4 regions of the Citricoccus sp. NR2 genome follow, and region 3 is predicted to be linked to each of the others. Evidence: riboswitches for the same ligand, from Rfam matches in the RefSeq annotation. Region 3 holds a riboswitch; each other region holds the start of a gene.

Region 1 (5,691 bases), 100 kb from region 3:
CAGCGGCTTGTCGACGATGGCGTTGACGAGGGTCCAGGTGGAGAAGATGGTGCCGGTGGTGTAGTACTTCTCCCCGGTGATGAGCAGGGATCCGGCGTCGTCTTCCCACACTTTGGTGGAGGTGTCGCCGAGCCCGGCGCTGGTCTTCTCGGAGAGGGCGGACCCGCACCATTCGCCGTCGATGATGTGGCGGAACCACTTGCGACGCAGCTCGGCGGAGGCCTGCATGCGCACGTGCTCGACGAAGATCAGCTGGCTGCGGGCCAGGTGGGCGGTGTTGGCGTCGAGCTCGGCGAGATCGATCAGCAGGCGCAGTGCGGTTTCATGGCCGGCCCCGGCTCCGCCGTCGTCGGAGTCCACGGTGAGCGCGCCGAAGCCGCGCGTCCGCAGGGTCTCCATGGGTGAGAAGGGCAGGTGGCGGCCGGATTCCCGGGCCAGCTCGCCGCGGGCAATGTCGTCAAAAATGTCACGATACTGCTCGCGCAAGCGCCGGTAATCGTGGTCGGCGGGGGACGCGGTCCGGATGCTCATCGGCTGATGTTCTCCTTCGGGTCTCTCACGTATCGGTGTGGTGTGCGCAGGGTGATCAGTCGGTGGCAGCGGCGAATTCGGCCCAGGTGTCGGCCGAGTTCTCCACGGTGATCGAGCCTTCGTAGGTGACCACGCCACCGCCGAGGTACTCGTCGTACCACTGCTGCACTTCTTCGGACTGGTAGGCCTCCTGGAGCACCCTCGCCGCTTCGGTATCGCGGAACTCGGGCTGGGAGGCGACGACCACGGTGAACGGCACCTTCACCTCCGGGTCTTCCTCGAGGAGCAGCACGGTGTCCTCGATGTCGTAGCCGGCGTCAGCGATGGAGCGGATGAAGCCGAATCCGGCGTCGACGTCAGGCAGGGACTGGCCCAGGGACTGCTGGTCAATCTCGATGAACTCGATGTTCTTCGGATTGGCGGTGATGTCACGCTGGGAGAGTTCGGTGACTTCTTTGGATTCATCCACTTCGATCACTCCGCCATCGGCCAGCAGTTTCAGGGCGCGGCCGTTGTTGGAGGTATCGACGGGGATGGCCACCTGCGCGCCGTCGGGAAGCTCGTCGAGGCTGTCGTAGGTCAGCGAGAAGATCCCGGAGTGGGTGTAGTAGACCGAGAACAGCGACTCCACGTCGGTGCCGTTGTCCTGGTTGAACTGGCGCAGGTAGGCCTGATGCTGGAAGAAGTTGACGTCGTATTCACCGTTGTTCACGGCTTCATTAGGCAGCACGATGTCGGTGACGTAGGTAGTCTCCAGGGTCCAGCCCTGCTCTTCGAGCTGTTCCTTCACGATCTCCGTGGGGTCCTGGTACGGCGCGGATTCGGTGACGATCATCGAGATGGTCTGGTCGTCGTCGGCGGAGGAGCCAGCATTGACCAGCCCGCAGGAGGTCAGGGCAAGCAGGGCGGCGCCGGAAAGGGCGACGGAGGCGAAGCGGCGGGGTGCGATGGTCATGATGGTCTCTTTCTCGGATTGTTCGGGATCATTCGGAGGTGTATTCGGCCCAGATGTCAGCGGAATTCTCGACGACGATCTGGTCGGTGTAATCCAGGACGCCGCCCTGATAGTCGGCGAACCATTCCGCGATCTCCTCGGATTGGTAAGCCTCCTGCAGCACGCGGGCGCCCTCGGTGTCGCGGAACTCCGGCTGGGCGGCGATGCCGTTGGTGAAGGGCAGCTCCACGTCCGGGTCGGATTCCAGCACCAGCGCGGTGTCCTCAGTGTCGTAGCCGGCCTCGGCCACTAGACGCACGAACACGAAAGCCGCGTCCACGTCGGGCAGGGTCTGCGCCAGAGACTGCTGGTCCACCTCGATGAACTCCAGGTTCTTCGGATTCGAGGTGATATCCCGCTGGGAGAGCTCAGTGGGCTCCTTGGATTCGTCGACCTCGATCACGCCGGCATCGGCCAACAGTGCCAAGGCGCGACCGTTGTTGGAGGTGTCGACGGGGACCGCGATCTGACCGCCCTCGGGAAGGTCGTCGAGGGTATCCACCGTCAGAGAGAAAACGCCGGCCCGCGCGTAAAAGACCGAGAAAATCGGCTCGACTGCGGTGCCATTGTCCTGATTGAACTGGTTGAGATAGGCCAGGTGCTGGAAGTAGTTGACGTCATACTCGCCGTTGCTGACGGCCTGGTTGGGCAGGATGATGTCAGTGACGTAGGTGGTTTCCAGAGTCCAGCCCTGTTCCTCGAGCTTCTCTTTCACGATCTCCGTGGGGTCCTGATAGGGCGCCGATTCCGTGAGAATCATCGAGATGGTCTGGTCCTCGTCAACGGAGGATCCGGCGTTGGCCAGTCCGCAGGACGTCAGAGCGAGTCCGGCGACGAGACTGAGACCGAGGGCGGCCAGCCGTCGTGAACCACGCGAGGCGGAGGCGGTGGTGTGGGGGGTCGACACAGTCGAGGGTCCTTTCCAAGGCGGCACAGAAGGAGCCTTCCGCGCGCGGGGGACGGCACGGGGCAGGGTACCCGTGCGGGATCAGAAGTGAGGGAACGGTCGCGAAGACCGGGCGAATCAGGCCAGGCGCTTGTCGGTGACGCGCACCAACCGGTTGCCGATGACCTGGACGGCGGTGACCAGCAGCAACATGATCGCGATCGCCACCAACATCACCTCGGTTTCGTATCGGTAGTAGCCGTACCGGATGGCAAAGTCGCCGATACCGCCGCCACCGACGAGCCCCACCATCGCCGAGTAGGAAATGAAGGAGACGGTGGTGATGGTGATCGAACCGATCAGGGCCGGTCGGGCGTCCACGAGCATCACGGAGCGGATGATCTGGCCGCGGGTGGCGCCCATGGCGCGGGCGGCCTCAATGGGCCCGGTGCCCAGCTGGTTGATGTTCTGCTCCACCAGGCGGGCGAAGTACGGAATGGCGTTGACCGTCAACGGGACGATAGCCGCCGCGGTGCCCACGGTGGTGCCCACCACGAACCGGGTGAACGGGATGATCGCGATGAGCAGAATCAGGAACGGGAAGGAGCGCACCGCGTTGACGATGGCGGAAACCACCCGGTGCAGCTGCGGCGAGGGTGAAATTCCGCCGGGGGCGTGGTTCACGAGCCAGATGCCCAGCGGGGTGCCGAGCAGCACCGCAATCGGGATGGCGACCCCAATCATGGCGAAGGTCTGCAACAGCGCTGCGGTGAATTCGGGAAGCAGTTCGATGATGCGTTCCATGTCAGTTCCCCACCTTCTCCAGCACTACCGCGGAGTCTGCCGTGGTGCCAGCGGCGTCGTTGTCGTCGTTGTGTCGGTCGGCCGGGGCGGCGGACACCTCCAGGGTGCCTACGCGTCCTTTCTCCACCGAGATGCCCTCGGAGATCAGGTAGGAACCGATCGCGGTGTGCGGCCGGAAGCTGTCGGAACGCAGCTGCTCGGTGGTGAACTGCTCGACGATGGCGCCGGATTCCATGACGGTTACGTCGTCGGCCAGGGCCTTGATGACCTCCATCTCGTGGGTGACGACCACGATGGTGATGCCCAGCTGGGCGTTGATGTCGGCCAGGTACTGAAGCACCGTGGCGGTGGTGAATGGGTCCAGTGCGGAGGTGGGCTCATCGCAGAGCAACACATTCGGCTTGGTGGCCAGGGCGCGGGCGATGGCCACACGCTGCTTCTGCCCACCGGAGAGCTGAGCAGGGTAGGCCTTGGCCCGGTCGGCCAGGTCCACCAGCTCCAGTGCCTCCAGGGCCCGACGACGACGCTCGCGCCGGTTCGTCACGCCCGCGAAGGTCAGCGACAGTTCCACGTTGGCGACGGCGGTGTGATTGTTCACCAGGTTGAAGCCCTGGAAGATCATGCCGATCTGGTGGCGGCGCTGGCGCAGCTGTTCCGCGCTGAGCCCGGTGAGCTCTTCGCCGTCGACCCAGACCTCACCGGAGGTGGGGCGCTCCAGGAGGTTGATGTTGCGCAGCAGTGTGGATTTGCCGGCCCCCGAGAAGCCGATGATGCCGTGAATCGAGCCACGGCGTACGTCGAGACTGACGTCGTCGACCGCAGTAATGTCACCGCCTTTGAACGTGGTGGTGACGTGGCGCAGGGAGATCATGAGAATCCTCCATCGTTGCTGGCATTAGCACCTTCGCCTCGTGGGGCGGGTTGCTGCGACGTCGACGAGCCAGGTCTCTCGGTCGCTCTGGATGGTTACCGGTCCATTCAAACACGGGGACGAACCCCGTGTCATGACGAACCATGACGAGCGTCATGCATCTCGTCACACGGTTCACAAACGCTCTGCAGCGATCACGAACCGTCGAAGATGACGTTATGTGACGTCATCCTTGAGTCGGTGCGGATGCTGCCGCTGAGGCCGGGGCATCGCCGATAGCGGACAGCCCTTGCGGCAGGGTGCCGTTGATGAACCAGTCGCCGACCTGCCGTGAGCGGAAGACGATGGGGTTGTGCGTGGCCACGGTCTGGGCGTTGCGCCAATGCCGGTCCAGCCCCTTCTCGACGGCGGTGTTGGACGCCCCGCCGGTGAGGAAGAGTTCGGAGGCGACCCGGATGGTCTGTTCCGGCACGGTGATCTGGGCCTGCTGGATGGCCAGCTCCGCGGTGTAGAACTCCTGTGGAACCGTCCCGGTGAAGTCGTGCCGGTCGGCGCCGGTGGCTTCCGCCACCGCCAGCGCCTCATCGAAGGTGTCGGCGGCGTGCAGCACGGTAGCTTCGACGGCGAAGGCGGTGGCCGCGATGTTTCCGGTGGCCTCCTGGATCAGCGGGTCCTCACGGTAGGGCAGCCCCAGCCCCGTGTTGAACGTGCGCTTGCGCTCCCGCACCCCGGTTGCGGTGTCCTCGCGCACTGCCCGGGCGATCCCGGCCAGCACGGCAAGCAGCACCAGCTGGAAGAACGAGGCCTCGAACACCGCCTCCGGGGTGCCGATCCGGCGCGGCAGCACGGAGAGGGGATCCAGCTCGACGTTATGGAATCGGGCCGTTCCGGTGGCGGTGAGCTTCTGCCCGAACCCGTTCCAGTCGTCGTCGAGCTCGACGCCGGGCGCATCCGTAGGCACCACCGCGAAGGAGCGCTCCCCAGTCACGTCGCCACCGGCTCCGGTGAGGCTGGCCGAGACGCGGGTGTGGGTGGCGAAGAGTGACCCGGTGGCGTAGAACTTCTCGCCGTTGAGCACCCAGGTCGTCTCCGGTCCCGACCCGTGTTCAGTGAGCACCGTGTTCAGGGTGCCCAACGCGTTGCCGCCCTTCTCGGTGGAGGCGTTACCGACGGTGGCCCCGGCGCGCAGCTGGGCGTACCAGTGCTGAGAACGGGCGTCGTCGAGAAACCGCAGCGACTCCACGAATCCGGCGTGGGAGCGGTACTGATGCGCCACGTTCGAGTCCGCCGCGGCCAAGTCGATGAGTAGCCGGATGAAGGTGCGCACGCTCACCCCTGCCCCGCCGTGCTCGCGAGGCACCCGCAACAGGCCGAAGCCGGCGCGGTTCAGGTCGGCGATCTCCGCAAAGGGCAACTGCCGGTGCAGATCCCGCTGCCGAGCCCCGGCGGCGATGCGCTCGAAGTTCGGCGCGAAGTGGGCGGCAAGGCTGGGGTAATTCGATCCGGCGGGCACCTGGGGCGGGGTCAGCTCCGCCAGTCGCGGCGTCGAGGAGACGGAAGCGGCGGGGGCGGAATCGGCAGGAATGACAGACACGAGGATGCTCC
Region 2 (5,691 bases), 730 kb from region 3:
ACGGCAATGAGGGCTCCGATAGACACCACGGAACCGCCAATGCGGCGAATCATCAAGAACAGGGCGGCGAACAGTCCATACACAGCACCGGAGGCTCCCACCACGGGTGCCAACGGGTTGGCCAGCAGCAGCACGGCTACCGAACCGCCGAAGGCGCTGATGAGATAGATCGCGAGAAAGCGCGCCCAACCCAGGGCCGGCTCCAGGGTGCGGCCCATCATCCACAGCACGACCATGTTCAGCAGCAGATGCATGGGCGAGGACATGGAATGCAGGAAGGCCGAGGTGAGCATGCGCCAGGGTTCGAATCCGATGCCGCTAAGGGCGGCGAACTGGGAGTCGAGGCTGGCGGCGGAGGTATAGAAACCGGCGTACCAGAGGGACTCGGTCACTCCGGTGGACAGACCATTGGTGGCCCACTGCGCTACATAGGCCAGCCCGCACAGGGCAATCAAAACATAGGTGACCACAGGAATCGGCTGGCCGTGCTTGTCTGCGAAACGCGGTGGACGATGCTCGGCGGGGAGGTTGCGCTGCGCCGAGGCCACGCAGTCCACACACTGGACGCCGACCTCGGCCGAACGCTGGCACTGCGGGCAGGCGGGCCGGTCGCAGCGCTGACAACGGACATAGGACACCCGGTCAGGGTGTCGGGGGCAGACAGGATGCTGCCCGGACTCACCATTTCCGCCGTGCGGGTCCTGTGGATGAGTCGCTCCGAAATCCTGACCGGGTGTCATCGACGTGCCTGCGCGCTCTCGGGCGCGAGGGCCCGCCTCAGGTGAATCACCGTGGATCAGCCGGCGAGCTCGGTGATCTCGATGGACTCGATGACGACGTCCTCGACCGGCTTGTCGTTAGCGCCGGTGGCCACGCCGTTGAGGGCATCCACGATCTGCTGCGAAGCCTCGTCGTTCACCTCACCGAAGATGGTGTGCTTGCCCTGCAGCCACGTGGTGGGCACGGAGGTGATGAAGAACTGCGACCCGTTGGTGCCGCGGCCGTTGCGGATGCCAGCGTTGGCCATGGCCAGCTTGTAGGGCTCGTTGAAGTTGAGGTCCGGGTGGATCTCGTCGTCGAACTGGTAGCCCGGTCCTCCGAAGCCCTGGCCCAGCGGGTCGCCGCCCTGGATCATGAAGTCGCGGATAATCCGGTGGAAGATGGTGCCGTTGTACAGCGGGGTGCCGGTGCGCTCTTCGCCGGTCTCCGGGTCGACCCAGGCCTGCTCACCCGTGGCCAGGCCGATGAAGTTCTGGACGGTCTTCGGCGCGTGGTTGCCGAACAGGTCCACGACGATGTCGCCCTGGTTGGTATGGACGGTTGCCTGATGCGTTGCGATAGTCATAGACGTATTCTCGCATTAGAGCCGCAATCCTCGCTTCCGTCGATCGGCGGGGCGTGGACAATTCGCGCTGAGCCGAATCTTGATACCCCACACTGGCGCTCAGCCGTGGAATCGCCACGTGACTCTGGCGTACTGTGGGAGAAACGCACGTCGATCCCCGGAGGTAATCAGATGGGAAAGCGCAAGGCTGAGAAAATCGCCAAGAAGCAGGCCAAGGCTGCAGAAAAGAAGCTGAACGCGTCTGTGGAGCAGGCCAAGTCATGGGCTGCCCCCAAGGTGGAGTCCGCGCTGGCGTGGACCGAAGAGCACCTGGGCGATAGCCTCGACCGCGCCGAGAAGGTCGCTTACTCCGCGGTGGACAAGGCCGGACCGAAGGCCAAGAGCGCCCTGGCGAACCTCACCGACGCCCTGGACTCAGCACGCCACAAGGTGCAGGACGAGTACGTCCCCACCGCAGCCGGCCAGCTCGCCGGTGCCGCCTCGAAGACGTCGAAGGCGCTGCACGACGCCGACGTCCCGAAGCCGGTCTCCGAGTTGCTGACCAAGGTCACCGGCGACAAGAAGGCCGCCAAGAAGTTGCAGAAGGCTGCCGAGAAGTACGCCAAGTCGGCCGAGAAGTCGCTGAAGAAGCAGGCTCAGTCCGGCGGCGGCAAGAAGTGGCTCGTGGTCGGCGTCGTCGTGGCTGCCGGTGGTGCCGCCTACGCCGTCTACCAGCTGACCAAGCCGGTGGAGGATCCGTGGAAGAACCCCACCCCGCAGCCGCTGAAGACCAACACCCCCGCCACCCCGCAGGCTTCCCAGCCAGCGGCGACGACCGAGGCGATCATTACCGACGACACCGAGGGTGGCGCTGAGGAGCAGGTCGACGCACCTGCACCGAAGCCCGCCAGCTGATCACCACAGCTACACCAAACAGCCCGCCGATCCGCCAGGGTCGGCGGGCTGTGCTGTGTGATGGGCGCGGTGTGCGTGACAGAACGTGACTCGGATTGTTCGTCGTCGTTTGTCCCAGAATGCGTCCCCGGCGTACGGTGAAAGCAGAAACCATCCAGAGCGACCGAGAGATCTGGCTCGTTGACGTCGCAGCAACCGTCCCATCCCGGGGTGTCCCCGCGGTCTGGACACGGTGCTACCGCCAGAACCGATGGAATTGAGGAGTCTCCATGGCCGCACAGCGCCGTCCACTCATCCTGTCCGCCTTCCTGATGAACACCACCAGCCACATCATCGGCGGCGCATGGCGTCGGGAGGAATCCCAGCAGCACCGGTTCAATGAGCTTGGCCTGTGGGTGGATCTGGTGCGAGATCTGGAGGACGCCGGTTTCGACATCGCGTTCTTCGCCGATGTGGTCGGACTCTACGGCGACTATGAAGGCGGCTGGGCCTCGCACCTGCGCAAGGGCCTGCAGATTCCCTCGAATGACCCGCTGGTGCTCATCTCCGCGCTGGCGGCGACCACCCGGCGCATCGGCCTGGCCATGACCTCCTCGGTCATCCAGGCCCACCCCTTTACCTTCGCCCGGCAGCTCTCCACCCTGGATCACCTCTCCGGCGGACGCGTGGGCTGGAACGTGGTCACCTCCGCCCTGGAGAACTCGCACCGCAATTTCGGCGGCGCCGAGCTGACCAGCCACGGCGACCGGTACAACCTGGCCGAAGAGTACCTCGACGTCGCCTACAAGCTGTGGGAAGGCTCCTGGGACGACGGCGCGCTGCTGCAGGACAAGACGGTCGAGCATGAGCGCGGCCGGGGGCTCCACGCCGATCCGGCCAAGGTGGCGAAAATCCATCACGCCTCCGAGAACTACCGGATCGAGGGCCCGCACCTGAGCTCGCCCTCACCGCAGCGCACCCCGTTCCTGTTCCAGGCCGGCTCCTCGCCCCGCGGTCAGGAAGTGGCCGCCCGGCACGCCGAGGCCACCTTCTCGATGGCCCCGCGCCGCGACATCGCCGCCGCCCACGCGGCCGAGGTGCGCCGTCGTGCCGTGGAATTCGGACGCGATCCCCAGGACGTGAAGTTCATCCAGGGGCTCTCCTTCGTGGTCGGCTCCACGGAAGCGGAGGCACAACAGAAGGCGCGCGAGCTCGATGACGCTATCGACGTCGAGGCGCTGATCGCCCACACCGGTGGCTCCCTGGGCCTCGACCTGGGCTACCTGCCACTGGACACCCCCATCAACGACATCGAGACCGAGGGCGCGCAGGGGCATCTGGCCGAGATCCGGAAGATGACCAAAGACGGCACGATGACGCTGCGGGATCTGGCGCATTTCCGGGCCCAATCCACCCGCGTGGTGGGCACCCCAGAACAGATTGCTGATGAGCTGGCCGCCTGGCAGGACGCCGGCATCGACGGGGTGAATCTGATCAACTCGTCCATCCCGGGGTCGTACCACGAGTTCATCGCGCAGGTCCTGCCGGTGCTGCGTGAGCGCGGACTGGCCCGCAGCCTCGAGGAGATCCAGCAGCTGGGCGAATCCGGTGCCACGCTGCGCGGTGCAGTGACCGGCCAGGATCGACTGCCGGATTCGCACCCAGCCGCCCGGTATCGGGGCGCGTTCGCCGAGTACTCGGCAGCGGCCACCGAGCGCAGCCGGGACGAGGTGCTCGGTGGGGAGGCTCAGTTAAGCAGCACCGCTCCGCGGTAACCGGCGGCGTCATTCGTTGTCCCGGGCGGCGAACCCCGGACGGGGCACGGCCGGATCCGTTATCGTCGGGGGCATGAGTGATTCCACCCCCGACTCCGCGGCCAGCACCCCCAGCATCCCTGCTCCCGACCGACCATGCGCCGTCGTCAGCGGAGCCACCAGCGGCATCGGCCGCGCCGTCGTTGACCAGCTCACCGAGCACGGTTGGCAGGTCATTGCCCTGGGACGCAGCCGCCAGCGTCTGGATGAGCTGGCCGCCCACCCGCAGATCACCTCCGTGGCCCTGGACCTCACCGCCGATGATCTCAGCACCGTGATGCCCGAGCGCGTCGATGCCGTGGTGCATGCGGCCGGACTGCTGCCCACCGCCTCCATCGAGGAGATCACCGATGCCGAATGGGATGAGGTCTTCGCCGTCAACGTCACCGCGGCCATGCGCTTGGCCCGCGCTGGCCTGCCTGCGTTGCGCCGTTCCCAGGGCACCATCGTGTTTCTGAACTCCGGGGCCGGTGTGTTCGATCGGCCGAAGAACACCGTCTACGGGGCCACCAAGCACGCCCTGCGTGGTTTCGCCAACGGGCTGCGCGCTGATGTGGAACACGACGGCGTCCGCGTCACCTCGGTGTACCCGGGACCCACGGATACCCCGATGCTCGCCGAGCCGAAGGACCGCTCCGTGATGATCCAGCCCGCCACCGTCGCCCGCGCGGTGGTCGGGGCGATCCTCGCCAGCGACGACACCCAGCTCACCGACATCCACGTCCGCCCCCGCGTCGAGCTCCGCTGAAGAACTCATCATTCTCGGGACGACTCCTATGACTTCCGCAGGTGTGCCATGCATCGCCGGTCGGATGCCACCCCCAGTCCACACGTTCGTGCTACCGCCGAGGAGGCCGAGCGTGAGCTGACACGATTCGACGCCGAGCTCGGCGTAGGACGAAGTCGAAACGCGGGAGAAATCGCCGCGAACACACGCACCATGCGTGTGGATCTCGAGCTGGCCGAAGATCTCTCCGTCGAGGCCATGCTGCGGCTCCATGCCGTGCTCATGGAGCCGCATCGACGCCACATTCGTCGCGCCCCACTATGAGCACGTACCCGATTTGACCCATGATCTGGTTGCCTTCATCAATGACCCCATGATTCCTACGCTCGTCTCGGCAACAGTAAGTCATGCTCAGTTCAAAACGATTCACCCCTTCACTGACGGCAATGGTCGAACGGGCAGGGCATGGGTTCAGGCCATGCCGAAGCATCGCGGCGTCACCCGCCATGTCGCGGTTTCCGTCTCCGCTGGGTTACTGGCGGACGTCGGGGGCTACCACTCAGCGCTGACTGCGTACCGCACAGGTGATGTGGACTCGATTGTTCGCGCCTTCGCCGATGCCTCCCTCCGCGCCGTTCACAACGCCCGTGCACTGGCGAACGACATCGAACAGCTACGCGCCGGATGGAATGAGCGGCTCACAGCCAGAAAAGCTCCAATGCGCGGAAACTTCTCGATGCGCTCGCTCGTCGACCAGTCCTCACCAGTGAGCTCGCAGCCTCTGAACTCGGAGCACAGCAACCCAATGTCTACCCGCCGTTGAGTTCCCTGGTGAAGGACGCTGTCGCTCAATGAAAGAATGACTATGGAAGGTACCCGTCTGGCGCGCTTATTTGCGCCAGCCGCCGTCGGTGTAGGTCCGGCGCACCACC
Region 3 (5,691 bases):
CATCACCCAGGCATTCGAAAGCTGGCCCACGAGGAACCCGAGCAGCGAGGCGCCCACAATCATCCACACTGGACCCAGGGTGCGCTCGAGGGCTTCCTGTCCGTCGTACCAGGAGGCGCCAGGGAGCACGATGATGATCCAGTAGCACAGGGCCGCGAACGCGGAGAGGGCGAAGGTGGTGATGATGGCCCTGCGCGAGGCGCGGAAACCGTAGACCTCGGAGACGACGTCGCCGATGATGTAGGCCAGCGGGAAGAGGAAGAAGCCGCCGTCGGTGATGATGGGCCCGAACTCCACCCCCTTGGCCGCTCCGATGTTGGAGAGGATGAGCACCACGGCCATCAGTGACATGAAGATGGCGTAGAGGCCTCGTCCGGTGGGTGCGTAATGTGCGGGTGCGGCAGTTTCGGGCACAGTCATTCCTTGTGAACGCGACGAAAATCGCTGATGAGCAACGTGATGGGTCTCGACGACGACGGTGTCACTGCCTCTCCGGCCCGTGCGCGCCTGCTGCCCCAGGCGGCGTCGAATCACCGATATTGTGTCACACCTGCCGTCACCCCGTGGTCACACCTGCCGTCACTGCTGCTGGCCGGGCGTCCCCACCGTGTAGCTGCGCTCGACCGGGGTGGCGTTAACCTCCCAGTCACCGATGATCCGGGCGCGGTAGATCAGCGGGTTGTGGCTGGCCAGCACCCGGGCGTTGCGCCAGTGCCGGTCCAGCCCGCGCGAGGCCGACGCTGCCGAAGCCCCGCCCACCTCGAAGATCGCGGTCGCCGTGGCAAGTACCGCCGGGGCGATCACCTGCTGCGCTTGGTAGACGGAGAGGTAGAGCCGGTCGACGTCGATTTCCGGGAGGATCCGCCCGTCCGACTCGGCCTGCAGCTGGCGGGCCAGCTCCGGCAGAATCGCCGCAAACGCAGCGCGGGCGCCGAAGATCTGCGACGACGCTTGGCCCACCACGTGCAGCACCTGCGGGTCCTGCCCGGGCAGCTCGGCGGCACCATGGGAGAACCCGCGGGTCCGCGAGCGCACGTAGCCGGCGCCCTCCTCCACCACCGCCTGGCCGATGCCGGTCAGCACAGCCAGGTGCACGTACTGGGCGAGCGCCTGTCCGAACGCCACGCGGCCGCCGGAATCGGGGCCGTCCCCGGGCGGGGCGATATCGGCGTGCGGCACCGGGGTGGAGGCGAAACGGGTGGTCCCGGAGGCGGTGAGTTGCTGGCCGAAGCCGTCCCAGTCGTCGACGATTGTGATGCCCGGCGCGGTACTCGGCACGGCCGCGCTCACGGGCTGTCCGTCGTCGTCGGTGGCAGAGACGAGGATCCAGTCAGCATACGCAGCCCCGGTGGAGTAGAACTTCTCTCCGGTGAGCACTCGTACGGGGTGGCCCTCGGCGTCGCGCCGTTCGGTGGTGTGCAGCCGCGTGACGGTCTGCCCACGCACGTTGCCGCGCTCGGTGAGGGCGTTGCCCACGATGGCGCCCTCGCCGATCCGGCGCAGCCACCGGTCCCGAAATTCCGGCGTGGCCGGGTCATCTGCAGGACGGGACAACACGTCTTCCACGTGCAGCCAGTGTGCCCGCAGTGCCTGTGCCAGGTTGGAATCGGCCCGGCCCAGGGCCACCAGAAACCAGGAGGCCTCCTCGAAGCTCAGCCCGGCCCCGCCGTACTCTTCCGGCACGCGCAGGGTGGTGTAGCCGGCGTCGCGCAGGGCGTGCACCGCGTCGCGGTCCAGCTCCCCGGCGGCTTCCCTGCTCACGGCGGTGGCCGCGATCTGGTCGAACACCGGTGCCAGCTTCTGATGCGCGGCCCGGACTCGGTCGGGCTGTGTTCCCAGCTCACGCGTCGTTGTCATCAGATGCCCTCTGCGAACTGTACCGGCGTCGCAACAGCACCAGCCTCAACGCCCGCTTCACCCGCTTCACCGGCACCCGCCGCAGCCGGATCGGAGTTCCGTGCTGTCGAGTGGTGCGGCGGCAGCACCCCGTTAATCCGGTAGTTCCCCACCGCCTGGGTGCGGTAGATCAGCGGGGTGTGGCTGGCGATGGCGCGCGCGTTGAGCCAGTGCAGGTGCAGCTGCTTGGCCGCATCCGTGGCGGAGGCGCCGCCGGCCTCAAAGATCTGCCCGGTGGCATCCAGAATCAACTCCGACACCACCAGCGACGCCTCCGAGAGTGCAATGTTCGCCCGGGCGTGCGCCTCCAGGAACACCGGATCCTCCAGGTCGGTGTGCCCGCGAGTGGCCCGGTACGATTCCTCCACCACCTCGGCCGCCCCGCGCACGATCTGCCGCGCCGATGCCACTTTCGCCGACACCGCCCCGATCACCTGGTGCACCAGCGGATCCTGGGCGGGCGTCTCCGCCGTCGCGTGATCGTAGGTCCGACGCCGCTTCTGCACGAACCGGGTGATCTCGCGCAGTGCTGCCGCACCAATCCCGGCTTGAGTGGCGGTCAGTACGATCCACAGCACCGTGTAGGCCAGCACCCCGGTGGGCACGTTGAATTCCTGCAACCGGTCGGCCTGCACCGGAACCCCGCGGAACGTGGTGGTGCCGGATGCGGTGAGCCGCTGGCCGAACCCGTTCCAGTCATCCACCCGTTGTACCCCGCGATCATGCGCATCCACGACGACGAACAGCGGGCCCTCGTCCTCGCGCCCGGGACGCGTGGCCGACACCAGCAGGTAGTCGGCGAACAGCGCGCCGGTGGAGTAGAACTTGTCGCCGGAGATCTCCCCGATCTGGCTCGTGCCGGTGGCCACCGCTGACTGCGAGGTGTCGGCGTCGACGTCGGAAAACAGCACCGGCGCCTTGCCTGCCGTCGGCGGCAACTCCACCAGCGCGTTGCCGAAGATCTTGCCCGCGGCCACCTCGGCCAGCCACCATTGAGACACCGAGCCCTGGGACTCGTTCTCGTGCTGTTCGGTGAACATGAAGTGCCCGTGCAGCGCCTGCGGCAGGTTGGAGTCCGCTGCCGCCAGCTCGATCAACAGCTCCGCCAGCTGCTGCAGGCTCGCCCCGATTCCGCCGTACTCCCGACCCAGCCGCACCCGGGTGAACCCGGAATCGCGCAGCAGCTCGATGGCGTCGAAAGCCAGCTCATGGTCCAGTTCCCGTTGCTGCGCCCCGGCCCGGATCAGGGCGAATACCGGATTGAAGTGCTGGGCCAGCTGCTCGCTGGTGGGCCCGTGCTCGGCGGTGGCTTCTTTCAACTGGGCAAACGTCGACGTCGACATGGGGAGGGTCCTTTCCTACGTACTTGCCCGGGACGGTCGTACCGCGGGCCGAATCCTCACCTGGAGCACCCCACTACGGCGAGAGGGTTGCCGTCCGGTCAGCCAGGGCTTCGCACCGGATCTCGTGATTCTCTGGTCCCGAACCTAGCCAGGCCCGCGCGACGTCGACAACCTTTTCGGCCCAGATCGTGCACGCTGGGACACATTCCGTCACCCTCGCGGCTTCAGCTGTTCCCGGCGTCGCGGCACACACCCTAAGCTGAGACCATGACTTTCTCGGAGATCGCCACCACCGCCGCCGTGTCCGCTTTCAGCCTCGTTGACCCTCGAGATCTCGACGACGAAACCCGCCGCTACTACCAGGCCGGATCGGCCCTCACCTCGGTGCTCGCACTCAGCACCAGCAACCCCACCCTGCGCTCCACGCCAGCCCTGCTACGTTGGGGCATCAAGGCCGGAGCCGGCGCCGTCGGCTGGTGGGCCGCCGATGGCCGCTTCGATCACTGGGACACCGCCGTGCACGAATGGATCGAGTCCAAGGGCTCGGCGCACCCACGTTGGTGGATCGCCGCCGGGGCCGCCGCCACCATGGTCGGCACCTTCGCCCTGGACCGCGCGCTCAGCCGCTGGGAATCCCGCGCGGCTTGGGAACGCGAGCTCGAGGAGACCAAGGAAGAAGACCTTTTCGAACCGCTGCATCCGCGCGTCCGCGAGGTCCTGGAACTGCTGGCCCCCGAGGAACTGATCCAGTCCGAAGACGTCCAGGAACAAATCAAGTCAGCCACGCAGCTCGCTTTCGAGCCCACCTATGACAGCGTGGTGTTCCACGTGCCGGAGGAATCGACCCGGCTCGTCCCGTTCCAGCAGACTTGGTGCGTGGCCGGGGTGTTCCAGCGCAATGGGGTGGAGCATGAGATCCGGTTGATGATCAACGACGGACTGCTGGGCGAACTCGTCATCTACGCCGAAGACGACGCCGAGGTCGCGTTCTCCAGCCTGAACGAGTGGCCCGCGCCGAGCGAGATCACCCTGATGATCGAGTCCCCCACCCCGGTGTCCTGACCTCTCGACGAATCCCCTCCGGCTCAAGTGGACAACCATGCGGTCGACCGTCTTCGGCGACAGACCCGGCTGGCGTGCAATCAACTCGAGCTAGGCCAGATCACGCCCCAGCCGTTGCACGAAGTAGTGTGGCACCACCGAGCGTAGAAGCATGAGCACGCGGCGTGCCGCCTATTTCTGGCAGGATGACTTTTACTTCGAAGAACCCCTCAACGAAACCATGGCCGCGTTCACCGACTGGCAGACGCGACCATGGTCATCGAGAAGTAAGTGGCCCGATCTAGAAGGACATCAAAGGTTCTCGAGAATTCGTCGGGTCGTCGTCCGCAGCGAATCAGCGAACTGGTAGATGTCAACCAACCCGTCGATAGGGTGACGGGTTTCGCGCCGCTCCTCATCGAACGTACCAATGTACTTTTGCGACCGGTTGAAGTGGAGACGCGCAATCGATCGGCGGTTGTTGTCATCGAGCATGACAGCGAAATAGGACTTGGAGTCCCGGTAGAAGACACGATCCGGCGCAACTTCACTGCACACGATTGCTCGGATGATGTGAAAACCTTCGAGCTCTTCGATTGTGGTTTCAATACCATCGTCCTCGACCGCAGCTTCCCGAAGGTCTTGCTCGACGACTTCATCGCTGGAAAGGCTCTCTGCCATTTCTGCCCCCTTGTCTGCAGTCGAGGCAGATTCTCCAAGAGCAGTTTTCAACCGATCGTTGACTTGGTCGCGCAAGAACTGCCGTGTCGCTTTGGAGATGAGACTGGAGAACTGTTCCCGGACGCGCTGAGTGACCGGTCCTTCATAGACCTTCGATGCAATGAATTTGATCCAATCGTCGTCTGCCTGGTGGAAAAAATCACCGATGCGTCGCTTGATTGCGCTGATGTATTTGAGCTCTTCAGCTGCATTAACCACCGATTCAAGGTCAAAGTCCTCTTTGGAGAGCTTCTTGAGTTCAGGCAGCAAAGCATCGTCAATGTCATTGAGATCAAGGACCAAGAATGGCTTCGAATCCATCTTGTTCGGCGCGTCCAGGTCTGTATAGAACTGATACTGCTCACCGTTCGTCAAAATTGCGATCCGAGCCTTTGTCACCGCAAAGTATCGGAAGAGCTGTGATGCGTGCTCCAACTTCAAAGTGCCAGTCAGACTCTTGCACTCCACCAACATCTGGATTTCGCCATCTCGAACGATGGCGTAGTCGATCTTCTCTCCCTTCTTGATTCCCAGGTCCGCCGTGAACTCCGGGACAACTTCAAGTGGGTTGAATACGTCATATCCAAGAATCGACGAGATGAAGGGCATAACCAGCGCATTCTTCGTCGCCTCTTCAGTAGCGATGAGGTCCTTCTGCTGGCGCATTTTGACTGCAAGCGAGTACAAACGT
Region 4 (5,691 bases), 520 kb from region 3:
CCGCGCACCCAGCTCCGTCGGGGTGCCGTCGTCGTGGACCGCGCCCAGTTCTTGCAGGCGCTGCTCGGCTCGATCGGCGGCCGCCGTCGGAAACGGGTCCGGCAGCCGCAGGCCAGCACCGCGCGGGGCTCCCCAACAGGCGACGTCGAGTAGTGCCCGGCCGAGCTCGTTGCGTCCTGCGGTGCGGATTTCGGGCGCAGTGTGGGCCGGCCGTGCCGCGTATTCGGCCTCGCTCAGGCAGCGCACCACCGTGCCGGGCGCCTCGCGGGCGGCACGCCCACCGCGCTGCACCATGGCGGATTTGGACGCGCCGAGGGTGATCAGCCCAGATACCCCGCGCCGGGAATCCTCCCGCAAGGCCCGTTCCAGACCGGCGTCCACCACCAGCCGCACCCCGGGCACGGTCAGCGCCGATTCCGCCACATTGGTGGCCAACACGATGCGCCGGGGAAACTGCGAGGCAGTGTCGGTACTGCGGGCCAGAATCCGGTCCTGTTCCCGGGCCGGCATCGACCCCAGCAGAGGCAGCACCGCGGTATCGGGCGCCAGGCGCGGGTCGCTACCCAGCCGGGCCGCCACCCGGTCGATCTCACGGGCGCCGGGCAAAAACACCAGGGTGTCACCGGGGCGATCGGGACCAACGGGGGTATGCGGGTACTGGTGCAGATGCTGATATTCGACGACGACGTCGGCCACATGATCCAGAAAACCGGGTGCGACTCCGCGGGCATCCAGACTGCGCTGCGCCTGCGTTCCCCAGGGTGCCCAGATCTCCTGCAGCGGATGCGGTTCGGTGGCCACCTCAAGCACCCGTGCACCCAGCAACTCCGCCCAGTGTCCGACGTCGAGGGTTGCCGACATCACCACCACATGCAGCTCCGGGCGCAGCTGACCCAGCTGTTCCACCAAGGCGAAGGTCAGATCGGTGTCCAGGTGACGCTCGTGGACCTCGTCGAGCACGATGGCGCCGATTCCGCTGGCTTCCGGGTCCGCGATCAGCCGACGCAGCAGCACCCCGGTCGTCACGAACTCCACCCGCGTGGCAGCCGAAACGTGTCGGTCCCCGCGCACCGTGTAGCCGACCTCGCGGCCCAACTGCGCACCGCTGAGAGAGACGAGACGACGCGCGGCAGCTCGGGCGGCCATCCGGCGCGGTTGCGTGACGACGACGCGGCCCGCCGACACTGCAGCCAGCGCCGGTGGCACCACCGTGGTCTTGCCGCTACCGGGCGGCGCGGAAATCACGACTCGGATGCCCGCCGTTCCGGCCCCGGAGTCTGTTCCTGGCGCGGTGAGCTCAGCCTGCTCGGCCAACTCACATCCGGCCAGCCCGGTCAGTTGCGGCACCAGGCGGGCCGCGGGCAGCCCCTGAACGATCCGTTCCCATGGGATCTCCCAGGAATCGGCGGGTTGGTGCGCGGCGGGTGTGTTCGTCATGATCGGTTCCCCGCCCCTCTTTCCTTCAGCACTGTCACCGACCCCGGTGCCCCGCGCGTCGTCGGGTTTGCCGGGTTTGTCCGGTTTCTCGGAAATACGGTATCAACCCCGAACCCGCCCCTGCAGATGACGCCGCGTCTCGCCCGTGACCGCCGGCGAGATGAAACCGGCGGTGCATTCTGGCACAATGACATCCAGGTCACGAGTGTCAGCGACAAGCCCCGGCTAGCTGATCGGCAACCCTCCAACCGCGGTGGGGTGCCCCGGGTGAGGACCAGGCGATCGAGGAACCCCTCGACCGCAAGCGCGGGCCATCGCGGACCGCCTCTTCGGCCTCGGAGCGGCGATGGTGATGGCCCTGACAGAACAGGAGCCGCCATCATGTCCCCTTCAGCAGACTGGTCGTTCGAGACCCAACAGATCCACGCCGGGATCACCAACGACCCCACCACGGGAGCCACCCAGCTGCCGATCTACCAGACGACGTCGTTCAGCTTCCCGTCCACCGAATCTGCCGCGGGACGTTTCGCCCTGCAGGAGCTCGGCCCCATCTACACGCGCCTGACCAACCCGACCACCGACTCCGTCGAGAACAAGATCGCCGCGCTCGAAGGTGGGGTGGGCGCGGTATTGCTCTCCTCGGGGCAGTCGGCCACTACCCTGGCGATCCTCAACGTGGCCGGGGCCGGGGACCATATTGTGGTTTCGGCTTCGCTGTACGGCGGCACCCAGAACCTGTTCAAACACACCCTGACCCGACTGGGTATCACCACCACGTTCGTGCAGGATCCGGACGATCTGAACGAGTGGCGTTCGGCCGTTCAGCCGACGACGAAGGCGCTGTTCGGTGAAGTGTTGGGCAATCCGCGCGCCGATGTGCTCGACATTGCCGGGGTGGCTCAGGTGGCGCACGACGCCGGGGTGCCGCTCATCGTCGACTCCACCCTGACCACCCCGTACCTGGTGCGACCCTTTGACCACGGGGCCGACGTCGTCGTGCATTCGGCCACCAAGTTCCTGGGCGGGCACGCAGCCGCCCTGGGCGGCGTGATTGTGGACTCTGGCAACTTCGACTGGACCGCCGATCCGGAACGGTTCCCCGGTTTCAATGAACCGGATGAGTCCTACAACGGCATCGTGTTCGGTCGTGATTTCGGGGCCGACGGCGCACTGGGCGCCAACGTCGCGTACATCCTGAAGATCCGCACGCAGCTGCTGCGTGACCTGGGCACGTCGGCCAGCCCGTTCAACGCGTTCATTCTCAACCTCGGATTGGAGACGCTCAGCCTGCGTATGGAACGTCATGTCGCCAACGCCCAACGGGTTGCCGAATATCTTGAGGCTCACCCCCAGATGCATTCGGTAGCCTACGCCGGTCTGCCGTCGAGCCGGTGGCACGAGCGGGCATCGCAACTGTTGCGGGGTGCCGGTTCCGTGGTGGCATTCGAGATCGACGGCGGAGTGGCGGCCGGGCAGGCTTTCGTGGAGGCGCTGCAGCTCCACCAGCACGTGGCGAACGTCGGCGACACCCGTTCGCTGGTGATTCACCCGGCGTCCACCACCCATTCTCAGCTCACCGAGGATGAGCGGCGCGCCGCCGGGGTGGGCCCGGGGCTGGTGCGACTCTCGGTGGGGCTGGAGCATGTCGACGATATTCTGGCCGATCTCGAGGCCGGATTTACCGCGGCCGTTAAGGCCTGAGGGTCCGATTCGAGAGTGACCAATATCCCAGACCAGACGGCGAAAGAAGCAGGAACACATGACCATCGGAGTGGACCCGATGCCCGGCAGTGACACCAGCAGCACCACCAACACCGCTGACAACAGTGCGGTGGCACTAGACCTGCAGGGCGGACTCCGCTACGCCGATCTCGGCCGCTTCGATTTCGAGACCGGCGGCCAGCTCCCGCAGATCCGGCTGGCCTATGAGACCTGGGGCGAGCTCAACAGCGACGGTAGCAATGCCATCCTGATCGAGCACGCGCTCACCGGTAATTCCCATGTCGCCGCCTCCGACGCCTCGGACGAACCCGGCTGGTGGGAGGGCCTGGTCGGTCCGGGCCGCCCCATCGACACCGAAAAGTGGTTCGTGGTGTCGGCGAACATGCTCGGCGGTTGCGACGGTTCCACCGGTCCTTCGAGTCTCGACGATGACGGTCGGGCCTGGGGATCGCGCTTCCCGTTTGTCACCATCCGCGACGCCGTGCACGCCGAGGCCCGATTGGCGGATGCCCTCGGAATCCGGGTCTGGCATGCCGTGCTGGGCGGTTCGATGGGCGGCGCCCGGGCTCTGGAATGGGCCGCCACCTATCCGGACCGGGTGCGTGGTTTCGGGGTGTTCGCGGCCGGTGCGCACTCCACCGCCGAACAGATCGCTTTCGCTCAGGCGCAGGTGGAGGCCATCCGGTTGGATCCGAACTTCCACGGCGGTGACTACTACGACGCCGACCACGTTCCCTCCGGTGGTCTGGGGATCGCCCGTCGTATCGCGCATATCACCTACCGGTCGGAAGCGGAGCTGGAGGCGCGGTTCGGCCGCGCGGCCCAGCCCGGGGAGGACCCTTTCGGGTCGCCGACCCGTCGCAACGGCCGCTACCAGGTTGAGTCGTACCTGGATTACAAGGCGATCAGCTTGGCCAAGCGGTTCGACGCGAACAGCTACCTTGCGCTCACGGAAGCGCTGATGTCACACGACGTCGGCCGCAACCGCGGGGGAGAAGCGGCAGCGTTGAGCCGGGTGACGGCGACGCCGTTCATCGCAGCGGTGACGTCGGACCGGCTCTACCTACCGGAACAGTCGGATCAGCTGGCGGCGCAGTTGCCCGGGGACGTTCCGGTGTTCATGATCGACTCACCGATCGGTCACGACGGGTTCCTCACAGACCTGGAGCAGCTTTTTGACGAACTGGTCGAGACCCTGAGTCTGTAATTGTCGCGGCTCGTGTAGCGTCAGGGGACGTCAGCGAGCGGACTCGCCGTGATCGTCGGTCGGCTCTTCGTGCGGGTCGCTGCCCTGAGGCATCGGGGCACCGAACATGGGTGCCGCCGTCGGGCGCTTCGCCGTCGTGTGGTCGCCGGAAGATTGGCCGCGCAATCGTCGCAGCACCCACGGCAACAGGTGGTCCTTCGCCCAGATCGCGTCGGCGGTACGTGCCTGACGCCAGGTTCGTTCAACCGGGGGTTTCGGCTCCAACGGGGAAAGCTGGTGCGGCACGTTCAGGGTGTCGAGAACCATGGAAGCGATGGTGTGATGACCGGTGGCCGAAAAATGCAGCCGGTCCTCGGCCCACATCTCCGGTCGCGTCAGCTCACGCAGTGCCCACATATCGGCGACGACGGCGTCGTGCCGGGCCGCCACCGCCCGCACATTTTCGTTGTAGATGGCCACTTTGCCACGAATCCGCCCCATCACCGGGGTGTCTCGGATATCGGGGCCGTTGAACACGACGACGGTGGCGCCACTGCCGGTCAGGCGCTCGACCACCGCATCTAGCTCGGTGGCGATGACATCGGGATCACCGGAGGGGCGTAGCACGTCGTTCCCGCCGGCGCAGATGGAGATCAGGTCGGGCTGTAGTGCGAGTGCCGGTTCCACTTGCTCGTCGCGAATCTGGCCTAGCAGCCGGCCGCGGATAGCGAGGTTGGCGTAAGAGAAGTCCTGATCGGCGGGTACGGTTCGGGCCAGTTCCTCGGCCACGCGGTCGGCCCAGCCTCGGTGGTATTCGGGATGATCGTCGAGGGGCTGGGGGTCGCCGATGCCCTCGGTGAAAGAGTCTCCGATGGCGACGTACCGGCGCCACGGGTGTGGAGTGAGAAGAGCATTCATCCTTCCATTCTGTCATTATCTGTCGTCTTGCCAACTTTCGGGTAACCCCCCGATCGGCCAGCGATGCGTGGTGGACCATGGTGCGCAGGTCGATGGTGACGCTGATCTGCGGGCGGGTCGTTCGGGACAGCCTCGGTGGAGTCGGCCGGGGAATCGGTGGGAGAGACCATGCGCCGGGTCAAGCCGGCAGGCGCCCGGCCTTTACACTGGTGGGTATGGCTGAATCCTGGAACCCCACCGTGCGCTGGTCCCGACCCGAACACGAACGCGAGGGCACCGATCTCCTCGTGTTCCTCCACGGGTACGGCGCCAACGAACACGATCTGTTCCCGCTGTCCCAGTACCTTCCGCAGCGTTACACGGTCGCCTCGGTGCGCGCCCCGATGGCCATGGAATTCGGCGGCGTCGTGCAGGGGTACACCTGGTTC

What was found. A riboswitch is a leader RNA that binds a small molecule or an ion and turns the genes downstream of it on or off. The one in region 3 is predicted to bind S-adenosylmethionine.
Region 1: it holds a riboswitch for S-adenosylmethionine, as region 3 does, so the genes downstream of both, O1A05_RS01185 (methionine ABC transporter ATP-binding protein) here and O1A05_RS00690 (monooxygenase) in region 3, are expected to answer to the same signal.
Region 2: it holds a riboswitch for S-adenosylmethionine, as region 3 does, so the genes downstream of both, O1A05_RS04055 (NtaA/DmoA family FMN-dependent monooxygenase) here and O1A05_RS00690 (monooxygenase) in region 3, are expected to answer to the same signal.
Region 4: it holds a riboswitch for S-adenosylmethionine, as region 3 does, so the genes downstream of both, O1A05_RS13885 (O-acetylhomoserine aminocarboxypropyltransferase/cysteine synthase family protein) here and O1A05_RS00690 (monooxygenase) in region 3, are expected to answer to the same signal.

What each region holds. Positions count from the first base shown of each region.
Region 1 covers NZ_CP115154.1:245,147-250,837, forward strand. Annotated here, with positions in the region: gene O1A05_RS01165 (acyl-CoA dehydrogenase family protein) at 1-531, opposite strand, end outside; gene O1A05_RS01170 (MetQ/NlpA family ABC transporter substrate-binding protein) at 587-1,486, opposite strand; gene O1A05_RS01175 (MetQ/NlpA family ABC transporter substrate-binding protein) at 1,515-2,432, opposite strand; gene O1A05_RS01180 (methionine ABC transporter permease) at 2,550-3,215, opposite strand; gene O1A05_RS01185 (methionine ABC transporter ATP-binding protein) at 3,217-4,086, opposite strand; SAM riboswitch class I at 4,093-4,184, opposite strand; gene O1A05_RS01190 (acyl-CoA dehydrogenase family protein) at 4,313-5,680, opposite strand.
Region 2 covers NZ_CP115154.1:879,100-884,790, forward strand. Annotated here, with positions in the region: gene O1A05_RS04040 (rhomboid family intramembrane serine protease) at 1-638, opposite strand, end outside; gene O1A05_RS04045 (peptidylprolyl isomerase) at 797-1,345, opposite strand; gene O1A05_RS04050 (hypothetical protein) at 1,517-2,239, shown strand; SAM riboswitch class I at 2,387-2,496, shown strand; gene O1A05_RS04055 (NtaA/DmoA family FMN-dependent monooxygenase) at 2,509-3,993, shown strand; gene O1A05_RS04060 (SDR family NAD(P)-dependent oxidoreductase) at 4,067-4,780, shown strand; gene O1A05_RS04065 (hypothetical protein) at 4,829-5,083, shown strand; gene O1A05_RS04070 (Fic family protein) at 5,097-5,582, shown strand; gene ligM (vanillate/3-O-methylgallate O-demethylase) at 5,649-5,691, opposite strand, start outside.
Region 3 covers NZ_CP115154.1:145,006-150,696, forward strand. Annotated here, with positions in the region: gene O1A05_RS00680 (queuosine precursor transporter) at 1-420, opposite strand, end outside; gene O1A05_RS00685 (acyl-CoA dehydrogenase family protein) at 580-1,857, opposite strand; gene O1A05_RS00690 (monooxygenase) at 1,857-3,239, opposite strand; SAM riboswitch class IV at 3,254-3,369, opposite strand; gene O1A05_RS00695 (hypothetical protein) at 3,507-4,301, shown strand; gene O1A05_RS00700 (type I restriction endonuclease) at 4,593-5,691, opposite strand, start outside.
Region 4 covers NZ_CP115154.1:2,943,074-2,948,764, reverse strand. Annotated here, with positions in the region: gene hrpB (ATP-dependent helicase HrpB) at 1-1,437, opposite strand, end outside; SAM riboswitch class IV at 1,635-1,750, shown strand; gene O1A05_RS13885 (O-acetylhomoserine aminocarboxypropyltransferase/cysteine synthase family protein) at 1,819-3,138, shown strand; gene metX (homoserine O-acetyltransferase MetX) at 3,197-4,366, shown strand; gene O1A05_RS13875 (SGNH/GDSL hydrolase family protein) at 4,397-5,263, opposite strand; gene O1A05_RS13870 (alpha/beta hydrolase) at 5,479-5,691, shown strand, end outside.